2 regions of the Agrobacterium sp. 22-209-1 genome follow, and region 1 is predicted to be linked to the other one. Evidence: predicted binding sites of a transcription regulator. Region 1 holds the regulator's gene; the other holds the start of a gene.
What was found. The regulator HrcA, encoded in region 1, represses chaperone genes, less so after heat shock. The targets are predictions, from matches to a motif close to GTTAGCACTCNCNNNNNGNGAGTGCTAAC.
Positions count from the first base shown of each region.

Region 2: groES (co-chaperone GroES) is a predicted target of HrcA. The motif match lies at 7,290-7,318, and genes of this name have one in related genera.

Region 1 is NZ_JBNWCH010000014.1:57,656-66,725, reverse strand. It holds gene dnaA (chromosomal replication initiator protein DnaA) at 1-1,137, shown strand, start outside; gene hemW (radical SAM family heme chaperone HemW) at 1,208-2,407, opposite strand; gene rdgB (RdgB/HAM1 family non-canonical purine NTP pyrophosphatase) at 2,413-3,057, opposite strand; gene rph (ribonuclease PH) at 3,075-3,791, opposite strand; gene hrcA (heat-inducible transcriptional repressor HrcA) at 3,927-5,018, shown strand; gene grpE (nucleotide exchange factor GrpE) at 5,133-5,768, shown strand; gene ptsN (PTS IIA-like nitrogen regulatory protein PtsN) at 5,849-6,310, opposite strand; gene hpf (ribosome hibernation-promoting factor, HPF/YfiA family) at 6,394-6,966, opposite strand; gene rpoN (RNA polymerase factor sigma-54) at 7,202-8,752, opposite strand; gene lptB (LPS export ABC transporter ATP-binding protein) at 9,018-9,070, opposite strand, start outside.
Region 2 is NZ_JBNWCH010000002.1:177,737-186,806, forward strand. It holds gene hisS (histidine--tRNA ligase) at 1-1,285, shown strand, start outside; gene ACQZ48_RS05155 (VOC family protein) at 1,290-1,658, shown strand; gene ACQZ48_RS05160 (ATP phosphoribosyltransferase regulatory subunit) at 1,675-2,802, shown strand; gene hisG (ATP phosphoribosyltransferase) at 2,799-3,491, shown strand; gene ACQZ48_RS05170 (DoxX family protein) at 3,551-3,997, opposite strand; gene ACQZ48_RS05175 (hypothetical protein) at 4,150-4,569, opposite strand; gene groL (chaperonin GroEL) at 5,231-6,865, opposite strand; gene groES (co-chaperone GroES) at 6,939-7,235, opposite strand; gene ACQZ48_RS05190 (TIGR01459 family HAD-type hydrolase) at 7,603-8,451, shown strand; gene ACQZ48_RS05195 (bifunctional riboflavin kinase/FAD synthetase) at 8,499-9,070, shown strand, end outside.

The DNA of each region.
Region 1 (9,070 bases):
TTCATTCCGTCGCAGCCCGCGACGTCGCCTGCGGCGCAGCCTGCGGCTTCGCAGGCGACCCTGCGTCAGGGCGGTTCCGGGCCGTTGTTCGGCTCGCCGCTCGATACACGTTTCACCTTCGACACCTTTGTCGAAGGCTCTTCCAACCGTGTCGCGCTTGCGGCGGCAAAGACGATTGCCGAAGCCGGCGCCGGCGCCGTGCGCTTCAATCCGCTGTTCATTCATGCGGGTGTTGGCCTTGGTAAGACGCATCTTCTGCAGGCCATCGCCAATGCCGCCATCGACAGCCCGCGCAATCCGCGTGTGGTCTATCTGACGGCGGAATATTTCATGTGGCGTTTCGCGACCGCAATCCGCGACAATGATGCGCTGACGCTGAAGGACACGCTGCGCAATATCGACCTGCTCGTCATCGATGACATGCAGTTCCTGCAGGGCAAGATGATCCAGCATGAATTCTGCCACTTGCTGAACATGCTGCTCGACAGCGCCAAGCAGGTCGTTGTCGCGGCTGACCGTGCGCCCTGGGAGCTGGAATCGCTCGATCCGCGTGTCCGTTCCCGTCTTCAAGGCGGCATGGCCATCGAGATCGAAGGTCCCGATTACGACATGCGTTATGAAATGCTGAACCGTCGCCTCGGCTCTGCGCGTCAGGACGATCCGTCTTTCGAGATTTCGGATGAGATTCTGACCCATGTGGCCAAAAGCGTGACAGCAAGCGGACGCGAACTGGAAGGCGCTTTCAACCAGCTGATGTTCCGGCGTTCTTTCGAGCCGAACCTCTCGGTCGATCGGGTCGATGAGCTGCTGTCGCATCTTGTCGGGACGGGTGAAGCAAAGCGCGTGCGCATCGAGGATATTCAGCGCATCGTCGCCAAGCACTATAATGTGTCGCGGCAGGAGTTGGTGTCCAACCGTCGCACCCGCGTCATCGTGAAGCCGCGCCAGATCGCCATGTATCTGGCCAAGATGCTGACGCCGCGTTCTTTCCCCGAGATTGGCCGCCGTTTTGGCGGTCGCGATCACACCACGGTTCTGCACGCCGTGCGCAAGATCGAGGAGTTGATCTCCGGCGACACCAAGCTCGGCCATGAGGTCGAGTTGCTGAAGCGCCTGATCAACGAAAACAACGCATAAAAAAGAAGCGGCCTTCGGGCCGCTTTTTTATTGTCGTCCTGTCTATGGTTTATGCAGGGCATTGCGAGCGTCAGCAGGCGAGATCGGCCACCACGGCATCGAGAATGAGCATGCCTGATGGTGTGCAGCGCAGGCGGGAATTGCCGATCCTCTCCACGAAACCGTGCTGGAGAAGAAACTCTTCCTTTTCCGGGTCAAGGTCGCGGCCGGAAAGATCGCTCCAGCGGGCGAGGTCGATGCCCTCGCGCAGGCGAAGCCCCATCAGCAGCAATTCGTCGGCCTGTTCGTCGACGCCAAGCAGTTCCTGATCGACCATGCCATGGCCTTCCCGTTCGACGGTTTCGAGCCAGGTTTCGGGGTGGCGTTCAGTCGCGGTTGCGAGCTTGGAAGCGCCACGCGTCAGGCGTCCATGCGCACCGGGGCCGATGCCGGCGTAATCGCCATAGCGCCAGTAGGTCAGGTTATGGCGGCTTTCGGCGCCGGGCCGGGCATGATTGGAAACCTCATAGGCGGGCATGCCGTAACGTTCGGTGATTTCCTGCGTCGCCTCATAAAGCACGGCGGAATGCTCGCCGTCGGGCACGATGAGCTTGCCGGCCTTGTGCAGGCCATAAAAGGGAGTGCCTTCTTCGATGGTCAGCTGATAGAGCGACAGATGATCGACGGCGTAGGAGACGGCCTCCTTCAGCTCGGCATCCCATTCGGCCACCGTCTGGTTCGGGCGGGCATAGATGAGGTCAAAGGACATACGCGGAAAAATCTCCCGCGCCAGCCGGATGGCTTTCAAGGCATCGGCGACATCATGCAGGCGGCCGAGGAATTTCAGATCGCGGTCGTTCAGTGCCTGCACACCGAGCGAGACACGATTGACACCCGCCGCTCGATAACCGCGAAACCGTTCCGCCTCGACGCTGGAAGGATTGGCTTCCATGGTGATCTCGATACCATCAGGCACGTGCCAGAAACGCGAGATGCCATCCAGTAGCGCGCCAACAGTCTGCGGGTCCATCAGCGAGGGCGTACCACCGCCCATGAAAATGCTGGTGACGACGCGCGGGCCGCTCAGCGTCCGCATATGTTCCATTTCACGCAGGAAAGCTGCGGTAAACCGTTCCTGATCCACCGGCCGGTGGCGGACATGGCTGTTAAAGTCGCAATAAGGGCACTTGGCCGCGCAGAAGGGCCAATGCAGATAAATCCCGAAGCCGGGATCGCCCGTATCCGGCAGAAGCGATGCGCCGGGGGCAGAAAGTTGGTGCTCCCCGACCATCGGGTTCATGCCTCCAGGCAGGTTTCTACGAATTTCTTGAAGGCGCGGGCGCGGTGCGACAATGCAAAGGCGTCGCCATGTTTCCAGCCATGTTTCTCATCCGCGCTCATTTCGCCGAATGTGGTCTCATATCCCTCGGGTTTAAAGATGGGATCATAACCGAAACCGCTCGTTCCGCGCGGCGGCCACACAACAGTGCCTTCCACCTCGCCACGGAAATATTCGACATGCCCGTCCGGCCAGGCGAGACACAGCACGCTGACGAAGCGGCCGGTGCGATCCTCCGGCTTCGAAGCTCCTCGCTCGGCCAGCGCATCCTCGACCTTCTGCATCGCCATGGCGAAATCGCGCGTCCCATCAGCCGTCTCCGCCCAATTGGCGGTATAGACACCCGGCGCACCGTCAAGCGCGTCGATAACAAGACCGGAATCGTCGGACAAGGCGGGCAGGCCTGAGGCCTTCGCGGAGGCAAGCGCCTTGATGGCGGCATTTTCCTCGAAGGTGGTGCCCGTCTCGTCCGGTTCTGAGAAGTTCAGCTCCGCCGCAGATTTGGCGGAGAAACCGAAAGGGCCGATCAGATCGGCGATTTCGGCGATCTTGCCCTTGTTATGGCTGGCGACAACGATCGTTCTGGTATCGAGCTTGCGCATGGTTCTTTCCCGTCGGCTCAGGCGATCGCCTGTTTCTGAAGGGCGACCAGTTCGCTGCAACCGGCCTTGGCGAGACCGAGCAGCGTCAGGAATTCTTCCTCGGAGAAGGGCGCGCCTTCAGCCGTTCCCTGAACCTCGACGATACCGCCCGAGCCGGTGATGACGAAATTGGCATCGGTTTCGGCCGAGGAATCTTCGAGATAGTCGAGATCGATCACCGGCTGGTTGGCGAAGATGCCGCAGGAGATCGCGGCGATATGGTCCTTCAGAACTTTCTCGACCTTGATCATGTTGCGGGTTTCCATCCATTTCAGGCAGTCATGCAGGGCAATCCATGCGCCGGTAATGGAGGCGGTGCGGGTGCCGCCATCGGCCTGGATGACGTCGCAGTCGATGCTGATCTGGCGCTCGCCGAGCGCCTGCAGGTCGACGACGGCTCGCAGCGAGCGGCCGATGAGGCGTTGGATTTCCTGTGTGCGTCCGCCCTGCTTGCCGGAAGCGGCCTCGCGCTTCATGCGTTCATGGGTGGAGCGCGGCAGCATGCCATATTCGGCGGTGACCCAGCCCTTGCCGCTGTTGCGCAGCCACGGTGGCGTCTTTTCTTCTAGGCTTGCGGTGACGAGCACATGCGTGTCGCCGAATTTCACGAGACAGGAGCCTTCGGCATGTTTCGAGAAATTGCGTTCGAAGGAAACCTTGCGCATCTGGTCGGTTTTTCTGCCTGAAGGCCGCATATGATCCACTCTCCATGTTGGTCCCTGCCTTCTAAGGCGAGGTCCGGGCTTTTGCAAAGCCAATTTCCATTTTGCCGCGGCGTTGCAACGCATTATATTGATGCAAGCTGGTTTGAACGACAAAGAACGGACGAAATGGGTTTTTCCGCACCGCTATCACAAGATCAGGCATCGCTGCTGGATGAACGGTCTCGGGAAATTTTCCGGCGCATCGTCGAAGGTTACCTCGATACGGGCGAACCGCTCGGATCGCGCAGCCTGTCGCGACTTCTGCCGATGTCGCTTTCGCCTGCCTCCGTGCGCAATGTCATGAGCGATCTCGAGGAGCTCGGCCTCATTTATTCGCCGCATATCAGCGCCGGGCGTTTGCCCACGCAGACGGGATTGCGCTTCTTTGTTGATGCCTTCATGCAGGTGGGCGATCTGCCCGCCGAGGAGAGGGCTAGTATCGACCGCCAGATCGGGCCGGTCGCCGGTCACGAACAGTCGCTGGAAGGGTTGCTGACGGAAGCAAGCCGCATGCTTTCCGGCATGTCGCGTGGCGCCGGCCTGGTGCTGACCGCCAAGAACGATGTCATCCTCAAACATGTGGAATTCATAAGGCTGGAGCCCACCAAGGCGCTCGCCGTGCTGGTGGGTGACCACAATCAGGTCGAAAACCGCATCATCGAATTGCCGGCCGGTATTTCCTCGTCGCAATTGACCGAGGCTGCGAATTTCATCAATGCTCATCTCTCCGGTCAGACGCTGCATGAATTGCGCGGTCAGTTTCAGGCGCAGCAGGCGGAACTGCAATCGGAACTCGGCATATTGGCGCAGGACCTCGTGGAACGTGGTCTTGCGGTGTGGGCGGGAGACAATGAAGAGGGCAAGCTCGGCCGTCTCATCGTTCGCGGTCGCTCCAACCTGCTCGAAGGCCTCGCCGGTGAAGAGGATATCGATCGGGTGCGCCTGCTGTTCGACGATCTGGAGCGTAAGGAAAATCTCATCGAAATCCTCAACCTTGCGGAAAGCGGCTCAGGCGTCAGGATTTTCATCGGCTCGGAAAACAAGTTGTTTTCGCTGTCCGGTTCGTCGCTGATCGTCGCGCCCTATCGTGACGAGGACAATCGTGTCGTGGGCGCGGTCGGCGTTATCGGCCCGACCCGGCTGAATTACGCCCGTATCGTGCCGATGGTGGATTATACCGCGCAGATCATGGCGCGCCTTTCCCGCAAGCAAAGATAGGACAGGCCCGCAAAGGTCAGAGAATGCGGCAAGCTTTTCGCCGCAAGCCTTGATTTTTGCCCGTCAAAGCTCGATATCGGGCGCAACCAACAATATTCAAATCTGGAGAACGTCATGACCGACGATACAAAAAAGCCCGGACCTGACGCGGACGTCGCGGAAGAGTTTGTCGATCCTGCCCTGGTAGGTGAAGAACAGGCCGAAACGGCAGAACCCGATCCGGTCGAGCTGCTCAAGGCTGAGAACGCCGATCTGCGCGATAAATTCCTTCGCCTTGCAGCCGAGATGGACAATCTTCGCCGTCGCACCGAGCGCGATGTCAAGGATGCCAAGGCCTATTCCCTGGCCGGTTTCGCACGCGACATGCTCGCCGTTTCCGATAATCTTCGCCGCGCGCTCGAAGCCATTCCCGATGAGCTAAAGACCAACGGCGAAGCCGGTCTCAACGGTCTGATCGAAGGTGTCGAGATGACCGAACGCTCGATGCTGTCGACGCTGGAACGCCACGGCGTGAAGAAGATCGATGCCGAGGGCCAGAAATTCGATCCGAATTTCCATCAGGCCATGTTTGAGATTCCCAACACTAAGGTTCCAAACAACACCGTGTTGCAGGTGGTTCAGGCTGGTTTCACCATAGGCGATCGCGTCCTGCGTCCGGCGATGGTCGGCGTTGCCAAGGGCGGCCCGAAGGCGGACGTTGCAGCATCCTCTGAGCCGGGCACCTCGTCTCTCAATGAAAAGGACGCGTAAGGCTTCTGTCCTTACGTCATAAAAAACGCGCCTTCAGGGCGCGTTTTTTATTGCCGTTAAAACTAAGGCGGAACCCACGATCAGGCCGCTGTCGCTTGCTCCTGATTGAGGAAAGCGTAGATTGCCGTGTCGGAATCGGTAGCGCGCAGTTTGGCGACCAGTTCAGGGTCGCGCAGGGCGCGTGCGATTCTGGACAAGGCCTTCAGATGATCCGCGCCGGCGCCCTCGGGCGCGAGCAGCAGGAAAACCAGGTCGACCGGTTGGTCGTCCAGCGCTTCGAAATCGACCGGTGTTTCAAGACGTGCGAAGACGCCGGTGATCTGATGGATGCTATTGAGCTTGCCATGCGGAATGGCGATACCGTGGCCCACACCGGTGGAGCCGAGTTTCTCACGCTGGAGGATGACGTCGAAAACTTCCCGTTCCGAGACTCCGGTAATTCTGGCTGCCTTTGCGGCCAGCTCCTGAAGCAACTGCTTTTTGGAATTCACCTTGAGGGCGGGAATAATCGCATCTTGTTGCAGCAAATCTGCCAACGCCATTCTCTTTTTCCTTCATGCCATCGAGACGATGCAGGAGGCAGACTGCACTTTCGCGCCCTGCCTCCCACGTCTTGTCAGACTGTTCAGCTCTTGATCGTTTCCGCGTCGATCCAGCCAATATTGCCGTCATGACGCCGGTAAACGATGTTGAGATATTCCTTGCCCGGGCTGCGGAACAGCAGAACCGGTTCGTCCGTCATGTCGAGCGCCATCACGGCGCTGGCGACGGACATCGTCTTAATCTGTTTGGAACTCTCCGCAACGATGGTGGGTGCGTAATCGTCAGGAACCTCGTGGTCCTCATCGGGAACAGCATCCATCACCGTATAGGCGATTTCCTGCGACATGCCATTGGCGCCATTATGGTGGTCCTTAAGCTTGCGCTTGTAGCGGCGCAGGCGCTTCTCGATCCGCTCTGCGGCGGCATCGAAGCTCGCCTGCGGATCATTTGCCTGACCCGCCGCGTGCAATACAACGCCGGTATCGAGATGCAGCTTGCAATCGGCGGCAAAACGCGATCCGGATTTCTCCACGGTTACCTGGCCTGAATACCCCCCATCGAAGTATTTGGTAACCGCCAGACCTATATTGTCCTCAATCCGCTGCCGGAAAGATTCACCGATCTCCATATGTTTACCAGATACACGCACACTCATGGAAATTTTCCTTTTTGTAGTGATTTGCGAGTACCAGCTTACGTCAAGCCGCGCGCGCATCCAAGCGTTTCGAAGACCTTAAAAAGCCCTCATTCGAATTTTACGCCCATGGACGGTGGAGATGAATCCGTTACAAATGACCTTGCTGACGTGTGCGGCGGGCTTCTAGCCGCTGCCGTGGCAAGAGTCAATGGTGCGGCAAAAAACCGCCATAAACGTTGTTCGTGGCTACCGCTCAGAATACAGCCAGCTTGGCCAACGCCTTCTTTTCCCGACGCCTCTGCACGGAGGAGGGGATGTTCATCGCCTCCCGATATTTGGCGACGGTGCGCCGGGCGATATCGACGCCGCTCTTTTTCAGGTTGTCGACGATATCATCGTCTGAAAGAACCGCCTCGGCGGCTTCCTGCGCGATCATGGCCTTGATGCGGTGACGCACCGCTTCCGCCGAATGGCTGTCTCCGCCTTCCACGGCGCTGATCGAGACGCTGAAGAAATATTTCAGTTCGAACAGCCCGCGCGGCGTCAGCATGTATTTTTTTGTTGTCACCCGGCTGACGGTGGATTCATGCATCTTGATGGCGTCGGCCACCGTCTTGAGGTTCAGCGGGCGCAGCTGGTCGACACCATAGACGAGGAAGGCATCCTGCTGGCGAACGATTTCCGTCGCCACCTTCATGATCGTCCGGGCGCGCTGGTCGAGGCTGCGGGTCAGCCAATGGGCCGTTTGCATGCATTCGGCCAGAAAATCCTGATCCTCGCCCGCGCGCGCCTTATGTTTCGACACCTCGGCGAAGTAACTCTGGTTGATGAGCACGCGCGGCAGGGTCTCTGGATTGATTTCCACCAGCCAGCCGCCGGTGGAGGAGGGGCGAACGATAATATCGGGAACGATGGTCTCCGAAACCATTGAATCGTAACCGGCGCCGGGGCGGGGATTGAGCGTGCGGATTTCCGCCAGCATGTCGAGGAGATCTTCCTCATCGACGCCGCAGATTTTTTTCAAGGAGGCGAAGTCGCGTTTCGCCAGAAGTTCCAGATTGTCGACGAAAGCCCGCATGGCCGGGTCGAGCCGATCCTTCTGGGCAAGCTGGATCGACAGACACTCGCTTAAGGAACGGGAAAATACACCCGGTGGGTCGAAGCCCTGAAGCGTCTTCAGAACGTGTTCGACCGCCGATGGAGCCGCCCCCAGCCGTTCGGCGACGTCGTCGACGGCATCCGCCGCAATATAGCCGGTCTCGTCAAGCTGGCCGATCAGCGCATCGGCGATCATCCGGTCCTCGGCGGCGGATATGGCGAGCGGCAGTTGCTGATTGAGATGGTCGCCGAGGCTCTGTCTGGCCGCAACGAAATCGTCGAGATCGTAACTTTCTCCCGACTCCTGGCCGGGCATGGATTTCCATTGGCCGGCCAGTTCGGGCGCATCGGCCTTTCTGGGCTCGGCATCGTCGGGAAAGACGTTTTCAAAGCTGGTGTCAAGTTGCTCGCCGAGATTTGCGGCGCGGTCGCCGTACCAGTCGTCACTGTCTGACGTCACCGTGGCGGATCTCTCCGAACTTTCGCTATCGGCGTCGCCAAAACTTTCCGCGTCTACAGGTGTATCGCTGCTTAAATCGCCATCGTTTGCCGCAATTTCCAGCAGCGGATTGCGCTCTACCTCCTGCGCGATGAACTGCGTCAGCTCGAAATGCGTCATCTGAAGCAGCTGGATGGACTGCATCAGTTGCGGTGTCATCACGAGAGACTGGTTTTGACGCAGCAAAAGGCTGGCAGACAATGCCATGGCGGACGCGAAACTCCCCTTACAGCTTCTCCATCGTCTGATTTTCCAGAAATTTTACTGAGACGACAGGACTTGGCCCAAAAATTGCTTTTTTATTTTGTTTGGTCAAGCGTCAGGGCCGGGCGCGATGAAGAATCTTTCGCGTGCCGATCATGATGATTTAAAGCCGAAACGACCTGAAATCCTAAATCATGATATAGATCATATAATTAGAGCCGGATTTCAAGCAAAACCGCACACAGGCTTCGCCGTCCGGCTCCAGGTCTCAAAGGCTGAAATTATTGCCGAGATAGAGGCGGCGCACATCCGGATTGTTGA
Region 2 (9,070 bases), on a different contig from region 1:
CGACGACCAATGGATGAGCCTGCGCTACGACCTGACCGCACCGCTCGCCCGTCATGTCGCTGAGAATTTCAACGAAATCCAGCTGCCTTACCGCACCTATCGCGCCGGTTATGTCTTCCGCAATGAAAAGCCAGGCCCCGGCCGCTTCCGGCAGTTCATGCAGTTCGATGCCGATACGGTGGGCGCCTCCGGCGTGCAGGCCGATGCCGAAATGTGCATGATGATGGCCGATACGATGGAAGCGCTCGGCGTCAGCCGCGGCGACTATGTCATCCGCGTCAACAACCGCAAGGTGCTCGACGGCGTCATGGAAGCGATCGGCCTCGGGGGTGAGGACAATGCCGGTCGTCGTCTCAACGTGCTGCGCGCCATCGACAAACTCGACAAGTTCGGCCCGGAGGGCGTGAAGCTGCTGCTCGGTCCCGGCCGCAAGGATGAGTCGGGTGATTTCACCAAGGGTGCGGGCCTCGGTGACGAGCAGATCGAAAAGGTTCTGTTTTTCGTCGGTATCACGAATTATGCCGATAGTGCCGATGATCTTGCAGAACTGGTTGCGGGTACGGCGAAGGGCGAGGAAGGCGTTGATGAACTCAACACCATCGGCGCCCTGGTCTCCAGTGCCGGTTATGATGCGACACGCATCAAGATCGACCCCTCCGTCGTTCGAGGCCTCGAATATTATACGGGTTCGGTCTTTGAGGCTGAGCTGACTTTCGACGTTACCAATGAAAAGGGCGAAAAGGTCGTGTTCGGCTCGGTCGGCGGTGGCGGTCGTTACGATGGTCTCGTTTCGCGTTTCATGGGCCAGCCGGTTCCGGCTACTGGCATCTCCATCGGCGTTTCACGCCTGATGACGGCGCTGAAGAACCTCGGCAAGCTCGGACAGGTCAAGCCGCTCGCCCCGGTGCTCGTCACGGTCATGGATGGCGATGTGGAGAGCATGGGCCGTTACCAGCGCTTTACCCAGGCGCTGCGCGCCGAGGGCATCCGCGCCGAAATGTATCAGGGCAACTGGAAGAAATTCGGCAACCAGCTGAAATATGCCGACCGTCTCGGCTCCCCCATCGCCATCATTCAGGGCGGTGACGAGCGCGCCGAGGGCGTGGTGCAGATCAAGGATCTGATCGAAGGCAAGCGCCTTTCCGGCGAGATCGAGGACAATGCCAGCTGGCGCGAGGCGCGGGTGGCGCAGGTCAGCGTGCCGGAAGCCGAGCTGGTGGCGAAGGTCCGCGAGATTCTGGAGCATCAGGCAGAGGACGTTCGCCGCGCCGCCGAAGGGCGCTGAAGCCATGGCGATCCTTGCGCTCGACCATGTTCAACTGGCAATGCCGGCGGGCCGCGAAGAAGAAGCGCGGCGGTTTTACGGCCGCCTGCTTGGTTTTGCGGAGCAGGCAAAGCCCGCCAATCTGGCCGCACGCGGCGGGTGCTGGTTCACCTGCGGCCCGATAAAACTGCATCTCGGCGTCGAGCAGGATTTCCGCCCGGCGAAGAAAGCCCATCCGGCCCTTCTGGTCGATGATCTGGCAAGCTTGCGAAAAACACTTGAAACAGCAGGCTGCCATGTGGTTGAGGATGAGCCGCTGGAAGGGTATCACCGGTTTTATGTCCATGATCCCTTCGGAAACCGCATCGAAATGATGCAGCCGCTCGAACCGTGACGAAAAGTACCGTTCCATGCCCCTGATCGACATGCCGGAATTTGCCGGAGAGCTACTGGAAGAATTCTCCGCGCGCCGCACAAGCCGCGTGAACACGCCCGTCATCCAGCCCGCCGAACCGTTTCTGGATATGGCAGGCGAGGATTTGCGCCGCCGTATCTTCATGACGGAGAGCGAGACGGGGACAAGCCTCTGCCTGCGCCCCGAATTCACCATCCCCGTCTGCCTGCGCCATATCGAGACGGCGACCGGTACGCCGAAGCGTTATTCCTATGTGGGTGAGGTCTTCCGCCAGCGCCGTGAAGGTGCAAGCGAGTTCTATCAGGCCGGCATCGAGGATCTCGGCGATACCGATATCGCCGCCGCCGATGCCCGCGCTGTCATCGACGCCACCGGCATTCTGCAGCGCCTGCTGCCGGGCCGGGCGCTCGCCGTCACGCTGGGCGACCAGCAGGTATTCGAGGCGGTGGTTGCAGCGCTTGGCCTGCCGCTCGGCTGGCAGAAGCGGCTGGTGCAGGCTTTCGGCGATATGGCGCAGCTGGACGCGCTGCTGGAAAGCCTTGTGCATCCGAAGCCGATGACCGGCCTCGACGCGCGGGTCGCCGGCCTTCTGGCGACGGGTGACGAGGCGGTGCTGGTCGATTATCTCGACACGGTGATGCAGGAAACCGGCTATTCCACCAATGCCAGCCGCTCACCGCTCGAAATTGCCCGCCGTCTGCGGGAGAAGCTCGCGCTTGCGGCGACGCGCCTGCCGGATGAGAGTTTCGAGTTGCTGAAACAGTTCCTGGCCTTGCAGGCGCCTTTGCCTCGGGCCTCGCAGGTCCTTGGCGATTTTGCCGCCAAGGCCAAACTGAAGCTGGACGGCGCGCTTTCCGCTTTCGATAAACGCGTTGCGGCCCTTGCCAATGCCGGTGTCGATCTTGAAACCGCGACCTATGGCGCTGCCTTTGGCCGCCCGCTCGATTATTATACCGGCCTTGTTTTCGAGGTGGTGGAGGCTGGCAGCGACAGCGTGCTGGCGGGCGGCGGCCGTTACGACCGGCTGCTCACGCTTCTCGGCGCACAGGAAAAAATACCGGCCGTGGGCTTCTCGCTCTGGCTGGATCGCATCGAGACGGTGCGCGGGAGCGACAAGCCATGATCACAATCGCATTGCCCTCCAAGGGCCGGATGAAGGAAGACGCGTCCGCCGTTCTGGAACGCGCCGGGTTGAAGGTTGCGTCGGTCGGTAACGACCGCTCCTATCGCGGCCGCATCGAAGGGCGCGACGATATCGAGATCGCCTATCTGTCGGCCTCCGAGATCGCCCGCGAGATCGGCGCTGGCACGGTGGATTTCGGCGTGACGGGTGAGGATCTTGTACGCGAGGGACTGACCAGTGCCGACGCGCAGGTGGAATTCTGCGCCCGTCTCGGTTTCGGTCATGCGGATGTCGTTGTCGCCGTGCCTGAAATCTGGCTCGATGTCGACAGCATGGCCGATCTTGGCGATGTGGCGTCCGAATTCCGCGCCCGTCATGGCCGAAGGCTCGCCATTGCCACCAAATATTGGCGGCTGACGCAGCAGTTCTTTTCGCGCCAGCACGGCATTCAGCTGTATCGTATCGTTGAAAGCCTCGGCGCGACCGAGGGTGCGCCGGCGGCGGGGCAGGCGGATATCATCGTCGATATTACTTCAACCGGCTCGACGCTGAAGGCCAACCACCTGAAAATCCTCTCGGACGGCATCATCGTCCGTTCAGAAGCCTGCTTCGTGCGTGCCCGCAAGCCCGACCATGAAGGCGATGCGGCGGTTCAGGAAATCGTCTCGCGCATCAGGGCTGCGGTCTGATGACGTAAAAAAAGCCGCCGGAGCGATCCGGCGGCTTTTTTATTGGTAATCGATTTGGCTTATGCGTGGGCGACAGCCGCGCCGCGCTTGGCGTCGACGGAATAGGCGCCAGCGCCGAAGGCGGCAAGCAGGATGTAAGCGCCGGCAAGGGTGATGTTCTTGACCATCATGATGCCGTTCAGCGTGTTGATCCAGCCAAGAGCCGACTCAGGCCAGCCAGGGACGGCAACGGTGCCACTGTGGAAAACCAGACCGGTGAAGATGCAGAAGACGGCAAGCGCCCAGGCAGCGATCTTGGTCTGGAAACCAGCGAGAATGGCAAGGCCGGCGACGAATTCGAACAGGCCTGCAATATAGGCAAGCGCGGTTGCGGCGGGCAGGCCGGCGCCGGTGATCATGCCGGCCGTGCCGGCCGGATCGACGAGCTTGCTGAAGCCCGAGGTGATGAAGATGAAGGAAAGCAGAAGACGGGCGATGAGAACGAGAACGTTCTGGCTGGTGGACATGGATATCTCCGGTAAATAATCGGCGTGTCGCCGGTTGAACTGCAATGTCTGGAGATATCAATGACCGAAAATCATCCGCCCATAAAGATGAACAATAGAAGACAAATCGTCTTCATTTTGTGAACGGTCTCGGGTGTCTATCCGGATTATGTTCAGGCGGCGAAGCGAATATCCTCAAAGCGCGGAAACAGGAAAAGTCCGGTTATGCGCCCTTGCTGGCCTTTTTCGAAGCCGGAAGATTCACCCATGCAGATGACCGGCTGCCGCATCGCCGGCAAGATGGAAAGGCCGGTTGAAAAACAGAAACGTGAGGGCGCGGTGGAAACCTGCTCGAAAAGTTCCAGCACGCGGGCGTGGTCTGCGCGGTCGTAACAGCGGACAAGGCTGAGCAATCCGCACTCGCCCGGCGGCAGGCCGTGCATAAATGACGCATGTTCGCCGAGCCGGATGACGCCGCTCGAAAGATCGCTGCTCCACTCCTCCGACATGAAGAAATGCGACAGGGTCCGGGGATCGGGCGTGGTTGTTACCGCCGCAGGCAGAGCATCGTTGCGTCTTGATATCTCAAACAAATCGCGCCCCCCGCATGAACACGTGCCAGCACCGCCGCTTCAAGCGCCACTGCCAGGTCGAACCCTTACCGCCACCCGCAGTCGAGCGTATTTGCCATACATCGAAACCCCTTCAATGCGTGGCCGCCTCGGCGCGGAACCCTTACGGGGGGTGACTTATAGTTTATTTTCCACTACCTACAACAACCACTCAGTGAGAAAATCAAAAATATTATGTATTTCTTCTTCAAAATCGTGAGGCATGCGAAAAAGTACAACTAAACAGCGCACTTATAAGGCGGTCCGAGTTGAGGTCGGCCCCGTATGGGGTGGTGATTCGCTGGTGAATGTGCCCCATTATTGCATAGGGCTGCAAAAAATAGCCGGATAAAATCACGCCTGTTCCAAAACGGTACAATACACGAACTTCTCCTCCTGCGGCCTTTAGAGTTGTGCAACCTGTTGATTCCATGTCGCATCTCTCGCGAGAGCGTCGACGTCCTCCTTGGGAGAGGCCCAAGAACCTGCAAACGACTGATTTTATTGGATGTGATTAGATCCTTGGGGACGGCCCAAGGATGAGGCCGTTAAGCTGCGCCGCCTTCCGTCAATCACGTAGGTACCGGCAAAGAAAAAGGGCGATCCGAAGACCGCCCTTTCTTAATTCCGGTGACAGGACTGATTAGAAGTCCATGCCGCCCATGCCGCCGCCCGGCATTGCCGGCATCGGAGCGTCCTTCTTCGGAAGCTCGGCGATCATGGCTTCGGTGGTGATCAGCAGCGAAGCAACCGAGGCTGCGTTCTGCAGAGCCGTGCGGACAACCTTGACCGGGTCAACGATGCCGAGCTGGATCAGGTCGCCATATTCGCCGGTCTGGGCGTTGTAGCCGTAGTTGTCTTCGTTCTTCTCGAGGATCTTGCCAACAACGATCGAAGCTTCGTCACCCGCGTTGTCTGCGATCTGGCGAACCAGAGCCTGCAGGGCGCGGCGGATGATGTTGACGCCAGCTTCCTGATCGTCGTTTTCACCCTTGACGGTGATCTTCGTGGAGGAACGCAGCAGGGCAACGCCGCCGCCCGGTACGATGCCTTCCTGAACGGCAGCGCGCGTCGCGTTGAGAGCGTCGTCGATGCGGTCCTTCTTTTCCTTCACTTCGACTTCCGTCGAGCCGCCGACACGGATAACGGCAACGCCGCCAGCGAGCTTGGCAAGACGTTCCTGCAGCTTTTCGCGGTCGTAGTCGGAGGTGGTTTCTTCGATCTGCGCCTTGATCTGGGCAACACGGCCTTCGATGTCGGACTTCTGGCCGGCGCCGTCAACGATGGTGGTGTTTTCCTTGGAGATCGAAACCTTCTTCGACTTGCCGAGCATGTCGAGAGTAACGTTTTCGAGCTTGATGCCGAGGTCTTCGGAGATGACGGTACCACCGGTCAGGATGGCGATGTCTTCCAGCATGGCCTTGCGGCGGTCGCCGAAGCCAGGAGCCTTGACAGCAGCGATCTTGAGGCCGCCACGCAGCTTGTTGACGACGAGCGTTGCAAGAGCTTCGCCTTCGACGTCTTCAGCGATGATGACGAGCGGCTTGCCGGTCTGAACGACGGCTTCGAGAACCGGCAGCATGGCCTGAAGGTTCGAGAGCTTCTTTTCGTGCAGGAGGATGTATGCGTCTTCGAGGTCCGCAATCATCTTTTCCGGGTTGGTCACGAAGTAGGGCGACAGGTAGCCGCGGTCGAACTGCATGCCTTCGACGACTTCGAGTTCGGTTTCAGCGGTCTTGGCTTCTTCAACGGTGATGACGCCTTCGTTGCCGACCTTCTGCATTGCTTCAGCAATGTCGAGGCCGATCTGACGCTCGCCGTTTGCAGAGATCGTGCCGACCTGTGCAACTTCTTCGGACGTGTTGATCTTCTTGGCCTTGGCCTGAAGGTCCTTGACGACTTCAGCGACGGCCAGATCGATACCGCGCTTCAGGTCCATCGGGTTCATGCCGGCAGCAACTGCCTTGGAACCTTCGCGAACGATGGCCTGGGCCAGAACGGTCGCGGTGGTGGTGCCGTCACCGGCGATGTCGTTGGTCTTGGAGGCAACTTCGCGAACGAGCTGCGCGCCCATGTTCTCGAACTTGTCTTCCAGTTCGATTTCCTTGGCGACGGAAACGCCGTCCTTTGTGATGCGCGGAGCGCCGAAGGACTTGTCGATAACGACGTTACGACCCTTCGGGCCGAGGGTGACCTTCACTGCATCAGCAAGAATGTCGACGCCCTTAAGCATCTTTTCGCGCGCTGTGCGGCCGAATTTGACTTCTTTGGCTGCCATGTTCAAAACTCCTGGTTTCGAATGGCCGGACGGGGTCCGGCTTGAAATTTAAGGAAGGATGGGTTGGCCGAAATCAGCCGATGATGCCCATGATGTCGGCTTCCTTCATGATCAGAAGGTCTTCGCCGTTGAGCTTGACTTCGGTGCCCGACCACTTGCCGAACAGAACCCGGTCGCCAGCCTTGACGTCGAGAGCGACGACCTTGCCGGACTCATCGCGTGCGCCGGAACCGACGGCGACGATTTCGCCTTCCTGCGGCTTTTCCTTGGCGGTATCGGGAATGATGATGCCGCCCTTGGTCTTTTCTTCGGACTCAACGCGACGAACGACGACGCGATCGTGAAGCGGGCGGAAGTTGGTGCTTGTCATTGTCTAATCCCTCGATCAAATGACTGCGCGAGTTTTTGCACTCGCCTGATGGGTGTTAGCACTCTCGTTTATCGAGTGCCAGCGGAACCGAGATAAGGAGGGCTTCTGCCGGAGTCAAGAACGCCCTGTCTGAAAAATTTCATGGCTTATGGTTATCAGCGTTCCATGACAGAAATTTCCCATGTGCGGGCAGGCGCCGCGACGACATTCTTTTCGCGGGTTGCGGCCGCATCGTATCTAGGGGGTATTTGTGTTCATGCTGCGTCAGGCGGGTCAAAGACCGCCCTGGCGGCGCTTTTTTCCTTGCCATTGGCGTCCCGCTTTGCGATGTGACGCTCACCCTTTTCTAGCATCCGGAAAGCATCTCATGGCCCATCGCATTCTCACTCTCGGCGAAATCACGGCTGGGTTCGACGTTATTCTTTCGGATGTCTGGGGCGTGCTGCACAATGGTGTCAGCGCCTTTCCGGATGCGGCAGTTGCGCTGCACGAAGCGCGCAAGGCCGGCAAGACGGTGGTGCTCATCACCAATTCGCCGCGCCCCGCTCCCGGCGTCATCGCCCAGCTTCGCGTTCTCGGCGTGCCGGATGAGGCTTATGATCGGATCATCACCTCTGGCGACGTGACCCGCGGACTGATTGCGGAAGGCCCGAAAAAGGTCTTCCTGCTTGGCCCCGAGCGCGACATGCCGCTGCTGGAAGGCCTTGATGTTGACGTCGTTGGCGAGGCACAAGCGCAGTCCGTGGTCTGCACCGGCTTTTTCGACGACGAGACGGAAACGCCGGAAGATTATACCGAAATGCTCAAGGGCTTCATCGCCCGCAATGCACCGATGATCTGCGCCAACCCCGATCTTGTGGTGGAGCGCGGCGAGCGCATCATTCCCTGCGCCGGCGCCATGGCGGCCTATTACGAACAGCTCGGCGGCGAGGTCCGCATTGCCGGCAAGCCGCATGCGCCGATCTATGAGGCCTGCCTTGCGGCGGCCAAGGAAGTGCGTGGCGCCTTCGCCAAGGACCGCGTGCTCGCCATCGGCGACGGCATGCCGACGGATGTGAAGGGCGCGATTGCGAGCGGCCTCAACCTTCTTTATATCAGCGGCGGCATTCACGCCGCCGAATATACGCTGAACGGCCAGACGGACGAGGCGCTTCTCAACGCCTATCTCAAGGGGCAGGGTGCTGCTCCCGGCTGGTGGATGCCCCGTCTTGCTTGAAGCCGTCTCGGCTAAGGAATAGCTGGCGCAGGAATGGATCGATTGCCATGACCGTCTTTCACCGCAATGAAAAAAAGGAGCCGCTGCCGGAAGCCCTTCGCGGCGGCGTCATCGCCATCGGCAATTTCGACGGCGTGCATCGCGGCCACCGGGCTGTGCTGGATCGTGCCCTGGAACTGGCGGAAGCCCGCGGCGTGCCCGCGCTGGTTTTGACCTTCGAGCCGCATCCCCGTTCCGTCTTCCGTCCCGATACGCCGGTCTTCCGCCTCACGCCCGCGCCGCTGAAGGCGCGCATTCTCGAGGCCATCGGTTTCCGCTCCGTCATCGAATATCCCTTCGACCGGGAATTTTCGCAGCGCTCGGCGGAGGAATTCGTCCAGTCCATTCTGGTCGACTGGCTTCACGCCAGCGCTGTCGTCACCGGATTCGATTTCCATTTCGGCAAGGGCCGCGAAGGCGGCCCGGCATTTCTGATGGCGGCCGGCAAACGCCACGGTTTCGACGTGACGCTGGTGGATGCCTTCCGCGACGAAGGTGCGGATGTCGTCTCCTCCAGCCGCATCCGCTCGCTTCTGTGCGAAGGCGATGTGGTGGGCGCCGCTGGCCTGCTCGGCTATCG